3 regions of the Bradyrhizobium sp. S3.3.6 genome follow, and region 2 is predicted to be linked to each of the others. Evidence: predicted binding sites of a transcription regulator. Region 2 holds the regulator's gene; each other region holds the start of a gene.
What was found. Region 2 encodes PhoB, which activates phosphate uptake and scavenging genes when phosphate is short. Its sites were predicted from a motif close to TGTCATNNANCTGTCAT; they were not measured.
Positions count from the first base shown of each region.

Region 1: phnC (phosphonate ABC transporter ATP-binding protein) is a predicted target of PhoB. The motif match lies at 2,470-2,486, and genes of this name have one in related genera.
Region 3: ABID59_RS36780 (DUF2794 domain-containing protein) is a predicted target of PhoB. The motif match lies at 3,568-3,584, and genes of this name have one in related genera.

Region 1 covers NZ_JBEPOT010000005.1:9,342-15,922, forward strand. The annotation lists gene phnE (phosphonate ABC transporter, permease protein PhnE) at 1-485, opposite strand, end outside; gene phnD (phosphonate ABC transporter substrate-binding protein) at 559-1,494, opposite strand; gene phnC (phosphonate ABC transporter ATP-binding protein) at 1,561-2,370, opposite strand; gene ABID59_RS16525 (transferase hexapeptide repeat family protein) at 2,545-3,201, shown strand; gene ABID59_RS16530 (alpha-D-ribose 1-methylphosphonate 5-triphosphate diphosphatase) at 3,198-4,391, shown strand; gene ABID59_RS16535 (DUF1045 domain-containing protein) at 4,410-5,108, shown strand; gene ABID59_RS16540 (hypothetical protein) at 5,112-5,705, opposite strand; gene ABID59_RS16545 (selenium-binding protein SBP56-related protein) at 5,789-6,581, opposite strand, start outside.
Region 2 covers NZ_JBEPOT010000005.1:351,044-357,624, reverse strand. The annotation lists gene pstS (phosphate ABC transporter substrate-binding protein PstS) at 1-162, shown strand, start outside; gene pstC (phosphate ABC transporter permease subunit PstC) at 344-1,333, shown strand; gene pstA (phosphate ABC transporter permease PstA) at 1,335-2,180, shown strand; gene pstB (phosphate ABC transporter ATP-binding protein PstB) at 2,177-2,998, shown strand; gene phoU (phosphate signaling complex protein PhoU) at 3,010-3,726, shown strand; gene phoB (phosphate regulon transcriptional regulator PhoB) at 3,749-4,456, shown strand; gene ABID59_RS18080 (GcrA family cell cycle regulator) at 4,760-5,269, opposite strand; gene ABID59_RS18075 (aspartate aminotransferase family protein) at 5,723-6,581, shown strand, end outside.
Region 3 covers NZ_JBEPOT010000024.1:17,760-24,340, reverse strand. The annotation lists gene acnA (aconitate hydratase AcnA) at 1-2,119, shown strand, start outside; gene ABID59_RS36785 (DUF1223 domain-containing protein) at 2,350-3,129, shown strand; gene ABID59_RS36780 (DUF2794 domain-containing protein) at 3,649-4,020, shown strand; gene ABID59_RS36775 (GNAT family N-acetyltransferase) at 4,131-4,661, opposite strand; gene ABID59_RS36770 (Bax inhibitor-1/YccA family protein) at 4,890-5,681, opposite strand; gene ABID59_RS36765 (ABC transporter permease) at 5,955-6,581, opposite strand, start outside.

The sequences.
Region 1 (6,581 bases), 340 kb from region 2:
CCGAGGCCGAAGGCGATGACGAAGATCAGCGCGAACACGATGCCCGGGACGGTGCGGGCGAACTCGAGCAGGCGCCGCACCACGAAGCGAAGCCATGGCCGGGGCGAGGTGTTTTCGGCCGCAAAGAAGTTCAGGGCAAAAGCGAAGATGGCGCCGATCAATGTGCCGACATAGCTGATCAGCAGCGTCTCACCCAGCATCTTCAGCCATTTGCGCCAGCCCCACAGCCATTCGCCGACATCGGTCCAGACCCGCTGGCCGCTATCGAGCGTGAGGATGCGATCGAAATAGCTGAGGAAGTTGCCGAAGTAAGTGAACAGGGTCCGCAGATTCACTTCTGCGCCGATCGCAGCGAGAAGCAGCGCCGCGGCAAAAATCGCGGCTCCCAACAGGAGACGGAGCCGCTTGCGCAAGACCGCCTTGTTATAGGCTGCGTTCAGCGCAGCAAGCTGCTGCTCGGGGAGGATCGAAACGGCGACGGTCATCGGATAGAGACTGGTCCGTCAAAAGAGAATGAGCCGGGTCCATCGACCCGGCTCCAGTGCATCGCCCCGAAACTCAGGACGCCTTCTTCTTACGCAGTGCATCGACGAACTTGATCAGCTCGATCGTGCCATCCCAGTCCTTGGTGGTGGCGGGATGAAAACCCTTCTTCTGGCCGTCCTGGAGACGATCGAAGGCTGCCTTGTCCTTGACCGGCGCGTCGAAGAACGCCTTGGCGATCGCCGCCTTGGCCTCTTCCGGCAGGTCGGAGTTATAAGCATAGGGGCCGTTGATGATCGGCGCAGATTTGTGGATGATGCGGAAATCGTCCTTCTTCATCGGCGAACCGTCGGCATTCTTCAGCATGCCCTTGGTCAGCATCTGCGCCAGCGTCGAATCGTCGTCGCTGGTCCACTGGTTGGCGGCGACATCCACCGTGCCCTGCGCCAGCGCCAGGATCGCGTTCTCATGGCTGCCGGTGAAGACGACCTTGCTGAAATAAGTGTCGGCGTCGGGGATGCCCATCTTGTCGAGCTCGAAGCGCGGCACGTTGTTGCCGGAGGTCGAGTTCGGGTCGACGAGGCCCAGGTTCTTGCCCTTGAGGTCGTCAACCTTCTTGTAGGGGCTGGTCGTCTTGACGAAGAACACCGAGTAATAGCCGGTCGAGCCGTCGGAGTTGATGTCGTTGGCGAAGGCGTCGGTCTTGACGCCGGTCAGGCGGGCGCGTGCGAACGAGGCCGAGCCGTAGCTCGCGATGTGGATGTTGCCGGCGCGCTGGCCTTCGATAACGGCGGCATAGTCGTTGGCGATGCGCAGCGTGACCTTCACGCCCAGTTCCTTGGAGAGATAGCTCATGAACGGCGCCCAGCGCTCCGTCACGCCCGAGGCGTTCTCCGCCGGAATGACCGCGAAGGTCAGTTCGGGATATTTGGCCTTCCAGTCCTCTGCGGAGGCTGAAGTCGTGAACGCGAGCGCGGCGGCGCCGGCAAGAACGAGTCTGCGAGTGATCATGGTACCCTCTATCATCGGTTGGGTTCTGTTGACGCAAAAACTGGCAATGACGGACGCAAGTGCGGCTCAGGCGGCGGCCGCCGTTCCGAGTGCCGGGACGCCCTCGGGCGCCGGCGCAGGTGTGCCGCCCATGACATCGGCGGCCTCGAGATCGTAGAGCTCGCGGGCAACGTGATCGGTCAAATCAGCCGGCGCGCCGTCGAACACCACGCGCCCCTGAGCCATGCCGATCAGGCGGTCGCAATAGCTGCGCGCCAGATCGAGCGAATGCAGATTGCAGAGCACCGTGATGCCGAAATGCTTGTTGATGCGCAGCAGCGCATCCATGACGATCTTGGTGTTGCGCGGATCGAGCGAGGCGATCGGCTCGTCGGCGAGGATGATGTCGGGCTGCTGCACCAGTGCACGGGCAATCGCCACGCGCTGCTGCTGGCCCCCGGAGAGCTGGTCGGCGCGCTGCGCGGCGAGCGAAGCGATGTCGAACTGCTCCAGCGCCGACATCGCCAGCGCCTTGTCCTGCTCCGGCCAGGTCTGCGACAACGAGCGCCAGGCCGGCATCTTTGCGAGACGGCCCATCAGCACATTGGTCAGCACGTCGAGCCGGCCGACCAGGTTAAACTGCTGAAAAATCATCGCCGAGCGCGCCCGCCACTGCCGCAGCTCCTTGCCGCGCAGCGCGGTGACGTCGAGGCTGTCGAACACGATACGCCCCTGCGTGGGCGTCGCGAGCCGATTGATGGTCCGCAGCAAGGTCGACTTGCCGGCGCCGGAGCGCCCGATCACACCGACGAAGCCGCCGGGCGAGATTTGAAACGAGGCGTCGTCCACCGCGGCTTTTGCGCCGAAGCGGCACGTCAGACCTTCAACCACCAGCATGCAGGGCTCCAGAGTAGCTGGGACCCACCGCTATCGCCGACGCTTGACACTTGTGTGACACGCGCGGTGCGGTGCGGCGTTGCTACACACCTCATCCCCTGTCATCGCATCGTCATTGTCTTGTCATCAAGCCGCTTGATGACGAGCGCCCGCCCTCGAATTCTCGGATGCAGCATGGCCAAGGTGCTTTCGGTCCAACCGACTATCGATCCTTCGGCGCAGCTGCATGAGACCCGGCTCGGCGCCTATACCGAGGTGGGGGCGCGCACGATCCTGCATGAAGTGGCGATGGGCGACTATTCCTACGTCGTCAACGACGCGCAGATCACCTACGCAACCATCGGAAAATTCTGCTCGATCGCGGCGATGACGCGGATCAATCCGGGCAATCATCCGATGCATCGCGCCACGCAGGCGCACTTCACCTACCGCTCCAGCGCGTACTTCCCGGGCGAGAGCGACGACACCGATTTCTTCGACTGGCGGCGCCAGCATCACGTCCATATCGGCCATGACGTTTGGATCGGCCATGGCGCGGTCGTGCTGCCCGGCCGCAATATCGGCACCGGCGCGGTGATCGCGGCCGGCGCCATCGTCACCAAGGACGTGCCGGCCTATACCATCGTGGCCGGCAATCCGGCGCGGATCGTGCGGCGGCGGTTCTCCGAAGAGGTTGCCGGACGGCTTGCAAAACTGGCATGGTGGGACTGGGATCACGACAAATTGCGTGAAGCGCTGCCCGATTTCCGCAAGCTCGCGATTGAAGATTTCCTGACGACATACGAAGCAGGGGCAAGCTCCTCTTCCAGCAAACGAAGCGCGGTCGCGTGACAGACATTTTCATCGAGGGTGGCCGGACCCTGATCGGCTCCGAGCTCGCCGAAACCTCCCTTGCAGTATCGGGATCCGACATCGCGCAGATCGATGCATCTCGCGGCCGCGCGCGGCTGGCGATCGATGCGCGCAAGCTGCTGGTGCTGCCCGGTATCGTCGATCTGCACGGCGACGCTTTCGAGCGGCAGATGATGCCGCGCGCCGGCGTCGATTTCCCGATCGACGTCGCGCTGGCCGACACCGATCGCCAGGCCATCGGCAACGGCATAACCACGGTGTTCCACGCCACGACCTGGTCGTGGGAGCCGGGCCTGCGCAGCGGCGACAATGCAAGGCGTCTGCTCGAGTCGATCGAGCGACAGCGCCCGCAGTTCGCTGCCGACACCCGCTTCCACCTGCGGCATGAGACCTACAATCTCGATGCCGAGGCCGAGATCGGCCAGTGGCTCGCCGAGGGTCGCGTCGACCTGTTCGCCTTCAACGACCACATGGACGGGGTCGTCGCCGACATCTCCAATCCGCGCAAGCGCAACCGCATGGTAGAGCGCACCGGCCTGTCGAACGAGGCGTTCGACAAGCTCGTTGCGCATATTGTCTCGCGCGCTGCCGATGTTCCGGCTTCGATCACCCGGCTCGCTGCGGCGGCACGCAGCGCCGAGGTGCGGATGCTCTCGCACGACGATGCGACCCCGGCGATGCGCAGGGGCTTTCGCAGCCTCGGCGTGACGCTCGCCGAATTTCCGATCAACGAGGAGACGGCGCGCGAGGCCGCAGATCATGGCGACGCCATCGTCTACGGCGCGCCGAACGTGGTGCGCGGCGGCAGCCACACTGGCTGGACCAAGGCCTCGGACATGATCGCGAAGGGGCTCTGCTCGGTGCTAGCATCCGACTATTACTATCCGGCGCCGCTGCTCGCCGCATTCCGGCTGGCTTCAGACGGCGTGCTGCCGCTGACGGAGGCCTGGAAGCTGATCTCGTCGGCACCGGCGCAAGCCACGGGCCTGACCGATCGCGGCACGCTCGCCGCGGGCCATCGCGCCGACATCCTGCTGGTCGACGATAGCGCGCTGCTGCGGCCGCGGCTGGTCGCGGTGATCGCCGTAGGCCGGCTCGTTCATCTCACCGATGCGACGCGGCTGCTCGGCCCGGTGGTGACGCCGCGCGAGACTGTCGTCGCGGCATAAATTGGTTATGCTCCGGCAATGACAGGTTTTTCCCGCTACGCGATCTATTTTTCCGCCGGCGCCGACAATGCGCTCTCTCGATTCGGCGCCGAGTTGCTTGGCTATGATGCCTATACGAGCGACGAGCTTTCGTTTCCGCAAGGCACCCTGCATGCCGTGCCGGACTGGCACGACATTACCGCCGATCCCCGCAAATACGGCTTTCACGGCACGCTGAAGGCGCCGATGGCGCTGGTATCAGGCAAGACAGAGGCCGAGCTCAAGGCTGCCTGCGCGACATTCGCCGCGAAGGCGCGGCCGATGCCGGTGATCCAGCCGGTGGTCGATACCATCAGCGGCTTCATCGCCGTCATTCCGGCTGAGCCGGTCGACGCGCTCCTGCAACTCGCGGCCGACTGCGTTCGCGATTTCGATTCATTTCGTCGGCCCCTGACGGCGGAAGACCGCGCGCGGCGAAAACCCGAAAAGCTCAGCGCGCGCCAGCGCGAGTATCTCGACCGCTGGGGCTATCCCTACGTGATGGAAGAATTCCGCTTCCACATGACGCTGACGGGGCGGCTGGACGCGGAGCGGCGCGGGCCGATTCTGGAGATGCTGCGGGCGAGATTTGCGGAGCTTGGTCTCGGTACACTCGAGATCGACCGCATTGCGCTGTTCAAGCAGGACGATGCGAAGGCGCGCTTCCGGATCATCGGCGAGTGGGCTTTGACGCGGTAGGCTTCAGCGCCAGCTCGCAAGATTGAAGGCGAGCGCCACGACGCCAACCAGAACGAGGCTGCTCGCCCAGATTGCATCCAGATTGAACCAGCTTCGCGAGACGAACCTCAATCCCAGATAGCGGTAGACCAGCCACGCCAGACATCCGCCGGCGCTGATCATGGCGGCAACGTGCACCAGGGACACCAGCACCGCCATCCCGAGACTTGCCTTCATCAGCGCGCCGGCGGCCTCATGGCCTGCATCGAGCTCGAAGGCCCGGCAGAGCCCGAGATAGATCGGTACGAGCATCAAGGCGGCGCCGTGAGCAATGGCAACGGCAAATGACCAGAGCGCCAATTGGGTTGGCGGGATTCGTGCCAGCGCGCGCGGATGGCGCCGCTCGATCAGCCGATAGGCGCCGAAGCCGATGACGAGAAGGCTCGCGCCGAGTTGGATCGAACGCTGCCACTCGGCCAGCACGAGCAGGAACGCGAACGGCAGCAGCACGAGAAGTGTCGCCAGGAGATGTCCGGCCGCCAGGGCCCACAACGCACGGAAGAGCGCGCGCGGGGTCTTGTCCATGAGTCCGGTCGACACGGCGAGCGGCCATCCCATTCCCGGATTGACCCCGTGATAGAGACCGCTCGCGACAAGAGCGAGCCAAAGCCAGCCGAGCGCCGGGCTCGCGTGCCCCCAATCTAGGCCGACGGATAGCAAAAGGAGTCCGTCGAACAATCGCCGCCCTCCAGCCTGATCTGGTGCGCACGATACCCGTCGGGGAAGCTGACGAAGTAGTCCTTGTCAAGCTCGAGGCCGCCGTTGCGACCGACATTGGCCATGACCTCCACACCCGGAACGCCGTCCGGATAGAACTGGTCATCCCAGGTGGAATAGAGCGAATTGGTCCAGTACACGCGCCGGCCGTCGCGGCTGATCTCAACCATCTGCGGGCCGGCCGCAAATGCCTTGCCGTTCGGATGCGGGGTGCGGCGCGCGATGCCACCGACGTGAACCGAGCCCGCAAGCTTCGGCTTTCGCGGATCACTCACATCGTACTGGCGCATTTCACCCGTGCCCCAGCACGAGACATATAGAAAACGATCATCCATCGACAGGTCAATGTCGGTCACCAGCGGCGGCACGGCGCCAAAGCCCTGGAGCAGCGGCGGGAGCTGCTCCTTTGGCGCGGGCTCGGGCGGGATCGTCGCCGTCTTCTCCGCATGGAATTTGTCGCCTTCGCGCCACCAGGTCCAGATCGATGCTTCGAGATTCGTGGTGTCGACCACAACGCCTACGAAGCCGTATTCGCGAACCGGATCGTGCGCGGGCCGCACCTCCAGCGCCATCTGATGATTGGCGCCGAGGTCGATGGTCTGCACGTTGCGACGGGCGCGGAGATCCCAGAAGTGGAGTCGATGACCATATTTGTTCGCCAGCAGATCTTCCGGGACGATCCCGTTCTCGAACTGCGGCGGCAACGCCCATTCGCTC
Region 2 (6,581 bases):
AAGGACGCCACCGACAAGGCGGCCTCGCAGGAAGCCATCAAGTTCTTCCGCTGGGCGTTCAAGAACGGCGGCAAGGCGGCTGAAGAGCTCGACTACATCCCGATGCCCGACAGCGTCGTCCAGCTGATCGAGAAAACCTGGGCTGCCGAGATCAAGAGCTGAGCGCTCTCCTCTCGTGTCCCGGACGCGCAACAGCGTGAAACGCTGCTGCGCTGAGCCGGGACCCGCAAGAACGAGGCCCCGGATCAGCGTCGCAACGCTTCGCAGCTAGCGCCGCATCCGGGGCACGAGACCAGTGACCCAAAAACAAGTACCGTCAGTACAGGGGATCGGCGTGGCAGAAATGGCCGTTCAGAGCGATGTAATCGACGATGCCGGACCATATGATCGCGCCAAGGCCTTGAGCGCGTTCAAGCTCGGTGACGTCACCTTCTACTGGATCACGCGGCTCAGCGCGATCTCGGTGCTCCTCATTCTCGGCGGCATCATCCTGTCGCTGATCGTCGGCGCCTTCCCGGCGATGAAGGAATACGGCTTCGCGTTCCTGTGGACGCAGCGTTGGGCGCCGTCGGCCGATCCGCCCGTGCTCGGCGCGCTCGGACCGATGTATGGTACGCTCGTCACCTCCTTTATCGCGATGCTGATCGCCATTCCGGTGGGTCTCGGCATTGCGATCTTCCTCACCGAGCTTTGCCCGCAATGGCTGCGCCGCCCGATCGGCATGGCCATCGAACTGCTCGCCGGCATCCCCTCGATCATCTACGGCATGTGGGGCTTCTTCGTGTTGGGTCCGTTCCTGGCCAACACGTTTCAGCCCTTCATGATCAAGATCTTTGACGGCGTCCCGGTGCTGGGCGCGATCTTCGCAGGTCCGCCGTCCTATCTCAGCCTGTTCAATGCCGCGCTGATCCTCGCCATCATGGTGCTGCCCTTCATCACCTCGATCTCGGTCGACGTGTTCAAGACGGTGCCGCCCGTGTTGAAGGAGGCTGCTTACGGCGTCGGCTGCACCACCTGGGAAGTCGTGCGCAGCGTGGTGATCCCCTACACCCGCGTCGGCATCATCGGCGGCGTCATGCTGGCGCTGGGCCGTGCGCTCGGCGAGACCATGGCGGTGACCTTCATCATCGGCAACTCGTTCCGCATCTCGTCCTCGATATTCGCGCCGGGCACCACGATCTCGGCGGCGATCGCATCCGAATTCGCCGAGAGCGACGGCCTGCACCAGTCCGGCCTGATCCTGCTCGGCCTGCTGCTGTTCGTGCTGACGTTCTTCGTGCTGGCCGGCGCCCGGCTGATGCTGATGCGGCTGGAAAAGAAGGCGGGGAACTAACATGAACCCGATTTACTCACGCCGCCGCCGCAAGGATATCCTGATCCGCGGGCTCTGCTTTGGTGCCGCCGCCTTCGGCGTCACCTGGCTCGCACTGATCCTGATTACGCTGTTCTATAACGGCCTGGCGGGGTTGAACCTCGATCTGTTCGTTGCGGACACGCCGCCTCCGGGCTCGTCCGAAGGCGGCCTGCGCAACGCCATCGTCGGCTCGCTGATCATGACCGTGATCGGCGTCGGCATCGGCGCGCCGCTCGGTCTGTTTGCCGGCACCTATCTCGCCGAGTACGGCCGCAACGACAAGCTGACCTCGGTGATCCGCTTCATCAACGACATCCTGCTGTCGGCGCCCTCGATCATCATCGGCCTGTTCATCTACGGCGCCGTAGTGGTGCCGATGCGTGGCTTCTCGGCGATCGCAGGCTCGCTCGCGCTCGCCGTCATCGTGATCCCGGTGGTGCTGCGCACGACCGAGGACATGCTGCTCCTGGTGCCGAACGCGCTGCGCGAGGCGGCCTCCGCGCTCGGCCTGCCGCGCTCGCTGGTGATCAAGCGGATCGCTTATCGTGCGGCACGATCCGGTCTCATCACCGGCGTGCTGCTCGCGACCGCCCGCGTCGCCGGCGAAACCGCGCCGCTGCTCTTCACCGCGCTGTCGAACCAGTTCTTCAGCCTCGGCCTGAACAAGACCATGGCGAACCTGCCGGTCACCATCAACAACTTCGTCCAGAGCCCCTACGCCTATTGGAAGCAGCTCGCCTGGAGCGGCGCCCTGCTCATCACCCTGACCGTTCTTGCCCTGAATATTGGCGCGCGCATTCTCAGCGCCGAGAGGACCGCAAAATGACCGATCTTTCCGTATCGATGAGCGCGGCCGGCGGTCTGCCCCAGGCGCCGATGCTGCCCGAAGCGCCGGCCAAGGTGACGGTGCGCAACCTCAACTTCTATTACGGCGAGCACCACGCGCTGAAGAACATCAACCTGGCGCTCGGCACCAACCGGGTCACCGCCTTCATCGGCCCGTCGGGCTGCGGCAAGTCGACCCTGCTGCGCATCTTCAACCGGATGTACGACCTCTATCCGGGCCAGCGCGTCACCGGTCAGCTGATGCTCGACCAGACCAACATCCTCGACCCCAAGCTCGACCTCAATCTGCTGCGCGCCCGCGTCGGCATGGTGTTCCAGAAGCCGACGCCGTTCCCGATGACGATCTACGAGAACATCGCCTTCGGCATCCGTCTCTATGAGAAGATCTCGAAATCCGAGATGGACGACCGCGTCGAGAAGGCGCTGCGCGGCGGCGCGCTGTGGAACGAGGTCAAGGACAAGCTCAACGCCTCCGGCCTGTCGCTCTCCGGCGGCCAGCAGCAGCGCCTCTGCATCGCCCGCACCGTTGCGGTGCGGCCCGAGGTGATCCTGTTCGACGAGCCCTGCTCGGCGCTCGACCCGATCTCGACCGCCAAGGTCGAGGAGCTGATCCAGGAGCTGTCCGAGAACTACACGATCGCGATCGTGACCCACAACATGCAGCAGGCCGCCCGCGTCTCCGACAAGACCGCCTTCATGTATCTCGGCGAGCTGATAGAGTTCGACGACACCAGCAAGATATTCACATCGCCGACCGACCGGCGCACGCAGGATTACATCACCGGCCGGTTCGGCTGAGGAGACGGCACATGGGTTCTGAACATACCGCAAAGGCCTTCGACACCGACCTCCAGGAGCTCACGCGCCTGGTCGCCGAGATGGGCGGCATCGCCGAGCGCATGATCGTCGATTCCGTCGATGCGCTGATCCGCCGCGACGTCGCGCTCGGCCAGCGCGTCGTCGCCATCGACGCCGAGCTCGACACGCTGCAGAAGAAGATCGAGGAGCGCGCCGTGCTCACGATCGCGCGCCGCCAGCCGATGGCGGTGGATCTGCGCGAGATCGTCGGCGCCATGCGCGTCGCGACCGATCTCGAGCGCATCGGCGACCTCGCCAAGAACATGGGCAAGCGCGTCGCGGCGCTGGAGACGGATTTCCATCCGCTCAAGCTGTTCCGCGGCCTCGAGCACATGACCGACCTCGTGCAGCAGCAGGTCAAGTCGGTGCTGGACGCCTATGCCGCGCACGATCTGCCGGCGGCGATGGCGGTGTGGAAGGGCGACGAGGAAGTCGACGCCATCTGCACCTCGCTGTTCCGTGAGCTCCTCACCTACATGATGGAGGATCCGCGCAACATCTCGTTCTGCATCCATCTGATGTTCTGCGCCAAGAACATCGAGCGGATCGGCGACCATGCCACCAACATTGCCGAGACCGTGTTCTACATGATCGAAGGCCAGGCGATCACCGACAAGCGGCCGAAGGGCGACATGACGACCTTCGCCACCACGGTCCCGAACACCTGATTACGCAAGGAGCGACGACCCGATGGGCGCACGCATTATGGTGGTTGAGGACGAGGAAGCTCTGACCGAGCTTCTCCGCTACAACCTCGAAGGCGACGGCTATGACGTCGAGACGGTAATGCGCGGCGACGACGCCGACACCCGCCTCAAGGAGCACATCCCCGATCTGATCGTGCTTGACTGGATGCTGCCGGGGCTATCAGGCATCGAGCTGTGCCGGCGGTTGCGTGCGCGATCCGACACCAAGCAGCTGCCGATCATCATGCTCACCGCGCGTGGCGAGGAGAGCGAGCGGGTGCGGGGCCTGGCGACCGGCGCCGACGACTACATCGTCAAGCCGTTCTCGGTGCCCGAGCTCCTGGCGCGCGTGAAGGGCCTGCTGCGGCGCGCAAGTCCGGAGCGGCTCGCAACCGTGCTGGCCTTCGGCGACATCGAGCTCGACCGCGAAAAGCGCCGCGTGGCGCGCTCGGGCCGGCCGATCGATCTCGGCCCGACCGAATATCGCCTGCTGGAGTTCTTCCTGGAGCATCCCGGCCGCGTGTTCTCGCGCGAGCAGTTGCTCGACAGCGTCTGGGGCCGCGACATCTACATCGATGAGCGCACTGTCGATGTGCATATCGGCCGCCTGCGCAAGCTGCTCAATCTCGGCCGCGAGCAGGACCCGATCCGCACCGTCCGCGGCGCGGGCTACGCGCTGGACGATCGGTTCGCGAAGGCCGAGCAGGCGTAGGGTTGGCTGACGTGAGCTCGGCTGGGGCAGCAATCTCAGCTGTCGTCCCGGACAAGCGCAGCTCCTGGCAACGCGCAGCGTTGTCTGGAGCGGAGTGCAGATCCGGGACCCATAACCACAGGGCGTCGTTGTTGCACGAAAAAGGTAACTCCGAGTACCCGTAACCACATCTCGCGGTGGTTATGGGTCCCGGATCTGCGCGCGCTTGAGGCGCGCTTGTCCGGGACGACGGCGGAGGGAGTTAGCGCCGTCGCAAGTTGAGCCGCCGCCGCTTGGACGGCGAAGTCTTGGAAGCCGACTAACTCAGCGCGCCGGCTTCGCCGGGGCCCGCCTGCGATCCGCTGCCGGCTGATACGCGACCCGCGAGTGCTGGGCGCAATAGGGCAGGCCGGAGAGCGCTTTGCCGCCGCAGAAGAAGAAATCCGGGCTCGAGGGATCGCCGACCGGCCAGTGGCAGGTCGCCTCGTTCAATTCGAGCAGCGACAGCCGCTGGCTCATCGGTACCACGTTGTCGTAGGTGACCGGTTCAGCCTCGACCTCGACCTCGAAAGCCTGCGCCAGCGCGGTATTGCCGCGTGCGATGGGCCTGCTCACCCGCATCATGTGCGGCGCTGGACGCGCCTTGCGCGGCCGCGGAGCTGCCGAAGACGGGCTCTTGGCGCGGCCCGACAAGCCGAGCCGGTGAACCTTGCCGATCACGGCGTTACGGGTGACATTCCCAAGCTCAGCGGCGATCTGGCTGGCCGAAAGTCCGGCCTCCCAGAGCTTTTTCAGCTGTTCGACGCGATCGTCGGACCAGGTCAAAACCGTCATTGCACCCTTTCCTTCGCCGCGCGCCTGCCATCCTGGGGGCCGCACAACGAATGCCTAAGCCTCGAAAAATCCGTGCCGCCAGAATCCCTTAAGGCTCGCCGGGCGCAATGATACGCCCGAACGTTTACGCCGGTACATGAGGACTTTTGGGATCAGAACCGCTGCACGAGATGTCGTATCTGACAAGCCAGACGCTACAATATGGCGTGACTCACGCGCAAGAGTCCGCCGACTCGCTTCCACATGTTCCGTGGCCAAAACCCGCAAATTCGGTACCGCAAGACTACGGAATCTGGGTTTCGCGGGGCTTTCCGGGCGGCATTGACACCAATGGTGCCAAGCATAAGATAGTGATGCGTGCCGCCCTTAAAAGGCGGCACGTTTCGTTTTCCGGACCAATGATGCGCTGCGCAACGCAGTTTCAGGCCGTCCGAAACATCCAAAGAGACCATCATGGCTAACAGCGCAGCGCCGCACTTGCTCCCCGTTTTCGCCAGAACCGACATCGGTTTTGAGCGCGGTGAAGGCGTCTGGTTGATCGCAACCAATGGCGATCGCTATCTCGATTTCACCTCGGGCGTGGCGGTGAATGCGCTCGGCCATGCCCATCCCGCGCTGGTCAAGGCGCTGCAGGAGCAGGCCACAAAACTCTGGCACATGTCGAACCTGTTCCAGAGCCCGGACGGCGAGAAGCTCGCCGCGCGTCTCTGCAACGAGAGTTTTGCGGACTTCGTGTTCTTCTGCAATTCCGGCGCCGAAGCGCTGGAGGGTGTGATCAAGCTGGTCCGCCATCATCACTTCTCCAAAGGACATCCGGAGCGCTACCGCATCATCACCTTCGAAGGCGCCTTCCACGGCCGCACGCTGGCGACGCTGGCTGCGACCGGCTCTGCAAAATATCTCGAAGGTTTCGGTCCGCCGATGGACGGTTTCGACCAGATCCCGCACGGCGACATCGAGGCCGTGAAGAAGACGATCGGTCCGCAGACCGCCGGCATCCTGATCGAGCCGATCCAGGGCGAGGGCGGCGTTCGTTCGGCGACGCCTTCTTTCCTGAGGGCGTTGCGCCAGCTCTGCGACGAGAAGGGCCTGCTGCTCGCCTTCGACGAGGTGCAGACTGGCATGGGCCGCACCGGCGATCTCTTCGCCCACCGCCGCACCGGCGTCACGCCTGACGTGATGTCGCTGGCCAAGGCGCTCGGCGGCGGCTTCCCGATCGGCGCGGTGCTGGCGACCGCGGATGCGGCCACCGGCATGGGGCCCGGCTCGCACGGCTCGACCTTCGGCGGCAATCCGCTGGCGATCTCGGCCG
Region 3 (6,581 bases), on a different contig from region 2:
GGTCGGCAAGAAGACCGGCACCTTCGAGGTCGCCTATCCCGACTCGCTCGTCGGCACCGACTCCCACACCACCATGGTCAACGGTCTCGCCGTGCTCGGCTGGGGCGTCGGCGGCATCGAGGCGGAAGCCTGCATGCTCGGCCAGCCGCTGTCGATGCTGCTGCCCAACGTCGTCGGCTTCAAGCTGAAGGGCGCGATGAAGGAAGGCGTCACCGCGACCGACCTCGTGCTGACCGTCACGCAGATGCTGCGCAAGCTCGGCGTGGTCGGCAAGTTCGTCGAGTTCTTCGGCCCCGGCCTCGACAATCTCTCCGTCGCCGACAAGGCGACCATCGCCAACATGGCGCCGGAATATGGCGCGACCTGCGGCTTCTTCCCGGTCGACGCCGCCGCGATCGACTACCTCAAGACCTCCGGCCGCGCCGCACCGCGCGTCGCGCTGGTGCAGGCCTATGCGAAGGCGCAAGGGCTGTTCCGCACCGCCAAGTCGGCCGATCCGGTGTTCACGGAAACGCTGACGCTCGATCTCGCCGACGTCGTGCCGTCGATGGCCGGTCCGAAGCGTCCCGAAGGCCGCATCGCGCTGCCTTCGGTCGCCGAAGGCTTTTCGCTCGCGCTCGGTACCGAATACAAGAAGACCGACGAACCCAACAAGCGCTTCGCCGTCGAAGGCAAGAACTTCGAGATCGGCCACGGCGACGTCGTGATCGCCGCCATCACCTCCTGCACCAATACCTCGAACCCGAGCGTCTTGATCGGTGCCGGCCTGCTCGCGCGCAACGCAGCGGCCAAGGGCCTCAAGGCCAAGCCGTGGGTGAAGACCTCGCTCGCTCCGGGCAGCCAGGTGGTCGCGGGCTATCTCGCCGATTCCGGTCTGCAGGCCGATCTCGACAAGGTCGGCTTCAACCTCGTCGGCTTCGGCTGCACCACCTGCATCGGCAATTCCGGCCCGCTGCCGGAGGAGATCTCAAAATCGATCAACGACAACGGCATCGTTGCCGCTGCTGTGCTCTCGGGTAACCGCAACTTCGAAGGCCGCGTCTCGCCGGACGTGCAGGCGAACTATCTGGCCTCGCCGCCGCTGGTCGTCGCGCATGCGCTCGCCGGCAGCGTCACCAAGAACCTCGCCGTCGAGCCGCTCGGCGAAGGCAAGGACGGCAAGCCGGTGTATCTGAAGGACATCTGGCCGACGACGAAGGAGATCAACGCCTTCATGAAGAAGTTCGTGACCGCGGCGATCTTCAAGAAGAAGTATGCCGACGTGTTCAAGGGCGACGCCAACTGGCGCAAGATCAAGACGGTCGAGAGCGAGACCTATCGCTGGAACATGTCTTCGACCTATGTGCAGAACCCGCCCTATTTCGACGGCATGAAGAAGGAGCCGGAGCCGGTCACCGATATCGTCGAGGCGCGCATCCTCGCCATGTTCGGCGACAAGATCACCACCGACCACATCTCGCCGGCCGGTTCGATCAAGCTCACCTCGCCCGCTGGCAAATATCTCAGCGAGCACCAGGTGCGGCCCGCCGACTTCAACCAGTACGGCACGCGTCGCGGCAACCATGAGGTGATGATGCGCGGCACCTTCGCCAACATCCGCATCAAGAACTTCATGCTCAAGGGCGCGGATGGAAACATCCCCGAGGGCGGTCTCACCAAGCACTGGCCCGACGGCGAGCAGATGTCGATCTACGACGCCGCGATGAAGTACCAGCAGGAGCAGGTGCCGCTGGTGGTGTTCGCCGGCGCCGAATACGGCAACGGCTCCTCGCGCGACTGGGCTGCGAAGGGTACGCGTCTGCTCGGCGTGCGCGCCGTGATCTGCCAGAGCTTCGAGCGCATCCATCGCTCCAACCTGGTCGGCATGGGCGTGCTGCCGCTGACCTTCGAGGACGGCACCTCCTGGTCGTCGCTCGGCCTGAAGGGCGACGAGAAGGTCACGCTGCGTGGCCTCGTCGGCGACCTTAGGCCGCGCCAGAAGCTGACCGCGGAGATTGTGTCCGGGGACGGTTCATTGCGGCGCGTTTCGCTGCTTTGCCGCATCGATACGCTGGACGAGCTCGATTATTACCGGAACGGCGGCATTCTGCATTATGTGCTGCGCAAGCTCGCGGCCTGAGCGCGAATTTGTGAACGGTGGCTCACTGCGACGTGAGTAGAAGGTTAAACAAAGGCGGCCTATCACAAGGCCGCCTTCGTGCATTACGGCATGCTTCAGATGGGCCCACCCGGCGGACACTTCGCATCGGGCGGAATGCGCCATGCCCGTAAGACCGCCGTGCCCGTAAGACTACGGTGACCATCGGGCGATAGGATATCCCTCCACGAAGACGAGATGTGACGTTCGACATGACTGGAATGATGGCTTCTCATTTGGTTTCGCGATGGTCCGGCGCACTCTGGTCGGGAGCACTGGGCATCTGCGCAATCGTCGCCGTCATCCGTCCCGCCCAGGCCGATCCCCGCGCCGTGGTCGAGCTCTTCACCTCGCAGGGCTGCTCCTCCTGCCCGCCCGCCGACAAGGTCATCGGCGACCTCGCCAAGGATCCCTCGATCATCGCGCTGAGCATGCCGATCGATTATTGGGACTATCTCGGCTGGAAGGACACGCTGGCAGATTCGCGTTTCTCGGCGCGGCAGCGCGCCTATTCACGCATGCGCGGTGACCGCGAGGTCTACACGCCGCAGGTCGTGGTCAATGGCGCTGTGCATGTCATCGGCAGCGATCGGGCCGGCATCGAAAGCGCGATCGGCAAGACCGACAGGGGCACTGGCGTGATGAGCGTGCCGGTGACGATGTCGCTGGCAGGCAAGCAGATCAATGTATCGGTGGCCGCGGGCAACGAGCCGGCGATCTCGCATGGCGAGGTCTGGATCTGCTCGATTGCGAAATCGGTGCCAATCGAGATCAGCCGCGGCGAGAATCGCGGACAGCAGATCACCTACCACAACGTGGTGCGCAATCTGCTCAAGGTCGGCGACTGGAACGGACATCCGGAAACCTGGACGGTGCCGCTTGAGAACCTCACCTCGCGCGATGGCGTCGATGGTGCGGTGGTCTATGTCCAGGACGGCAGCCGCGAGAAGCCGGGCGCGATGCTGGGCGCGGCGTACACGTCACTGCACTGAAGCGACGCGCGCTCAAGATCGTCTCAAGACAATTTGTCTGTCGTCATTCCGGGGCGCGCGAAGCGCGAACTACGGTGCGCAATTGCGGCCAGCGACACCCCGACACAAACAAAAAAGGACCAACTTGCGTTGGCCCTCCTTGTCGCGCGTACAGACCCGATCCTGTTCGACCCCGGGGGGCTGGGGGCTGAGGAATCCGGAACCGAAAGGACCGGGTCAACGCACAGAGGTCTTTTCGCAGTGCAGGGCGGCGGGCGGTGGGCGGAAAAGCGGCGATCCTGTGATTCCTGCTAACGATCCCGTGACGGTTTGCCGCTGAGGAGTTCCACCGTTGCATGTGTCATGATTCGCAACCGGTCCGCGAGATAAGCCACGGTCCTTCAAGAGCGCTCCAAAAGAGCCCTTCAAGAGCCTCTTGCGGCGGGGAACAGTTGGCGCAATCATGCCATTGTCATGATCCGCGGCTCCGGGGACGGTCTTCGCGGAGGCGGGTCGTGCTGATGCGACAGGAGGCGCTGCATGAGCTTGACGCCGGAGGATGCCGATCCGAGCGAGCAGCGCGCAGTGGCGCGCCCCGCCGCTGCGAATGCCCAACTGAGCCGGGTGACGTTCAACCGGCTCGAGTTGAGCCGAATTCTCAATCTCTACGGCCGCATGGTCGCCGACGGCGAGTGGCGCGACTATGCCATCGACTTCCTGAAGGACCGCGCGGTGTTCTCGGTCTATCGCCGCGCCTCCGAAGTGCCGATCTACCGCATCGAGAAAGATCCGCGACTGGCCCGCAAGCAGGGCATGTACAGCGTGATCGCGGCGACCGGCCTGATCCTGCGCCGCGGCCACGAGCTCGACCGCGTGCTGCTGGTGATCGACCGGAAACTGGCGGTGGTGTAGCCACACCAACGCTGCAGTAGGGTGGGCAAAGGCGCAAAGCGCCGTGCCCACCATCTCTCCTCAATCGCCGCGGTGGGCACGCTACGCTTTGCCTACCCTACGAGTCCGGGTTATTTCGCCGGCACGGTGCTCGCGCCCTCGCCGAGGTCGCGCTGCATCATCACGGTATCCAGCCAGCGGCCGAACTTCAGGCCGACATTCGGGTGCGTGCCGATCATCTTGAAGCCGCCTCTGGTATGCACGCCGATCGAGCCGGCATTGGCGGAATCGCCGATGACCGCGATCATCTGGCGGAAGCCGCGCGCCTCGCATTCGATGATCAGCCGCTCCAGCAGCAGCGCGCCGATGCCGCGGCGGTGGAAGGCGGGATCGAGATAGATCGAGTTCTCGACCGTGAAGCGGTAGGCCGGGCGGGGCCGGTAGGCGCCGGCATAGGCGTAGCCGGCAACGCGGCCGTCGAGGACGGCGACGAAATAGGGATAGCCGCCGTCGACCAGCGTGCAATAGCGGCGCATCATCTCGGCGAGGTCAGGCGGCTCGATCTCGAACGTCGCGGTGCCCTCGCGGACGGCCTGCTGATAGATGGCGGTAATGGCGGGAAGGTCGGCCTCGGTTGTGGGCCTGATATCGGGTGTGGACATGGGCGAAGATTAGAGCGTTCGTGCGGCGGCTGGAAGAGGCAACGGTGTTTCCACGCACTCCGTCATTGCGAGGAGCCCTTGCGACGAAGCAATCCAGAAATGCATCCGCGGGGGGTCTGGATTGCTTCGCTTCGCTCGCAATGACGGTGTTTGTGGGGACAGCTCGGCCCCAAACAAAAACCCCGGCCTCGCGGCCGGGGTTCGGATCCGTTCTCTCAGGTCTGGCGCTTAGTCGCGCTGGCCGAGGAGCTGCAGCAGCAGCGTGAACAGGTTGATGAAGTTCAGGTACAGCGACAGCGCACCGGAGATCGCCGCGCGCTCGGCGATGTCGCCGCCGGCCGAAGCGTAGCCGTAGATGTAGTCGTTCTTCAGCCGCTGCGTATCCCAGGCGGTGAGGCCCGCGAACACCAGCACACCGACCACCGACACGATGAACTGCAGCGCCGTGCTGGCCAGGAACAGGTTCACCAGGCTCGCGATGATGATGCCGATCAGGCCCATGAACAGGAACGAGCCCATGCCGCTCATGTCACGCTTGGTGGTGTAGCCGTAGAGGCTCAGCGCGCCGAAGGTCGCCGCGGTGATGAAGAACACCCGCACGATCGAGGTGTGCGTGTACACCAGGAAGATCGAGGACAGCGAGATGCCCATCAGCGCCGAGAACACCCAGAACAGGATCTGGGCGGTCGAGGGGGCGAGACGGTTGATGCCAGCCGAGATCACGAACACCATGGCGAGCGGCGCCAGCATGAACAGCCACTTCAGCGGGCTCACGAACATCGCGTAGCCGAACGGCGTCAGGAACAGCTTGCCGACGCGGACGGCTTCCGCGGTCGGAACGTCGGTCACGGCAGCCATGTAGACGCCGAGTGCGGCGAGGCCAGTGATGGCGAGGCCAATGCTCATGTAGTTGTAGATGCGCAGCATATAGGCGCGCAGACCGGCATCGACCGTCGCGGCGTCAACACGCCCGGCGGCCCTGCCGAAAGGAGAAGCGTAATTGCGGTCTAGGTCCGACATGGTCGAATTCCCGTTGGTTGGCCCGGTCCGGCATGAGGGTCGCCATGCCGCCGGTTCGTCAAACTCTATCTCGGATACCGATGTCTGCCGACATTAAATTTGGCTAACAATCGGGGCTCCGAACCCATCCGATATGTGGGAAACTAACACATTCGGTGCAACCGTCCACGCGCGGCCGAATGTCGCCCTTGGCGCGCAATCCTGACGAGCAGACGTGGTTAAGCGCGGGGAATCGCGCGATTCCGGTCCGGCGCAGCCTCCCGCTACCTTTTGTCACAAATTGCGCAACACCGTGGCAGGCTTTTTGTTCAACGCCAGCAGCGTGCCGGCGAGCCCGAGCCCGACGGTGACGATCAGGGCGGCGGCCACCACGCCGGCCGCGCTGCCGGCCTGCCAGACGAAGGTCAGCGTCATCAGCCGGGTTACGATCATCCAGGCCGCGATGCTGCCGGCGATCACGCCGAATACGGCGGTGGCGAGCCCGATCAGGAGATATTCGAGCGCATAAGCGCCGAGCAGCCGCAGCCGCGTGGCGCCCAGCGTCTTCAGGATCACCGCGTCATAGACCCGATGGCGGTGACCGGCGGCGAGCGCGCCGCCCAGCACCAGGATCGCCGAGATCAGGGTCACGGCGCTGGCGCCGCGGATCGCGAGCGCGAGGTTGGTCACGACCGCGCCGACCGTCTCCATCACCTCGCGCACGCGCACGCTCGTCACCATCGGATAGGCATCCGCCACCTGCTTGATGATCTTGCCGTCGCCGGTCGCATCGCCGCCGGCTTCGGTCAGCGTCGCGATGTGGGTATGCGGCGCGCCCTTGAAGGCGTTCGGCGAGAACACCAGCACGAAATTGATGCCGAGCCCCTGCCAGTCGATGGTGCGGAGATTGCCGATTTTCGC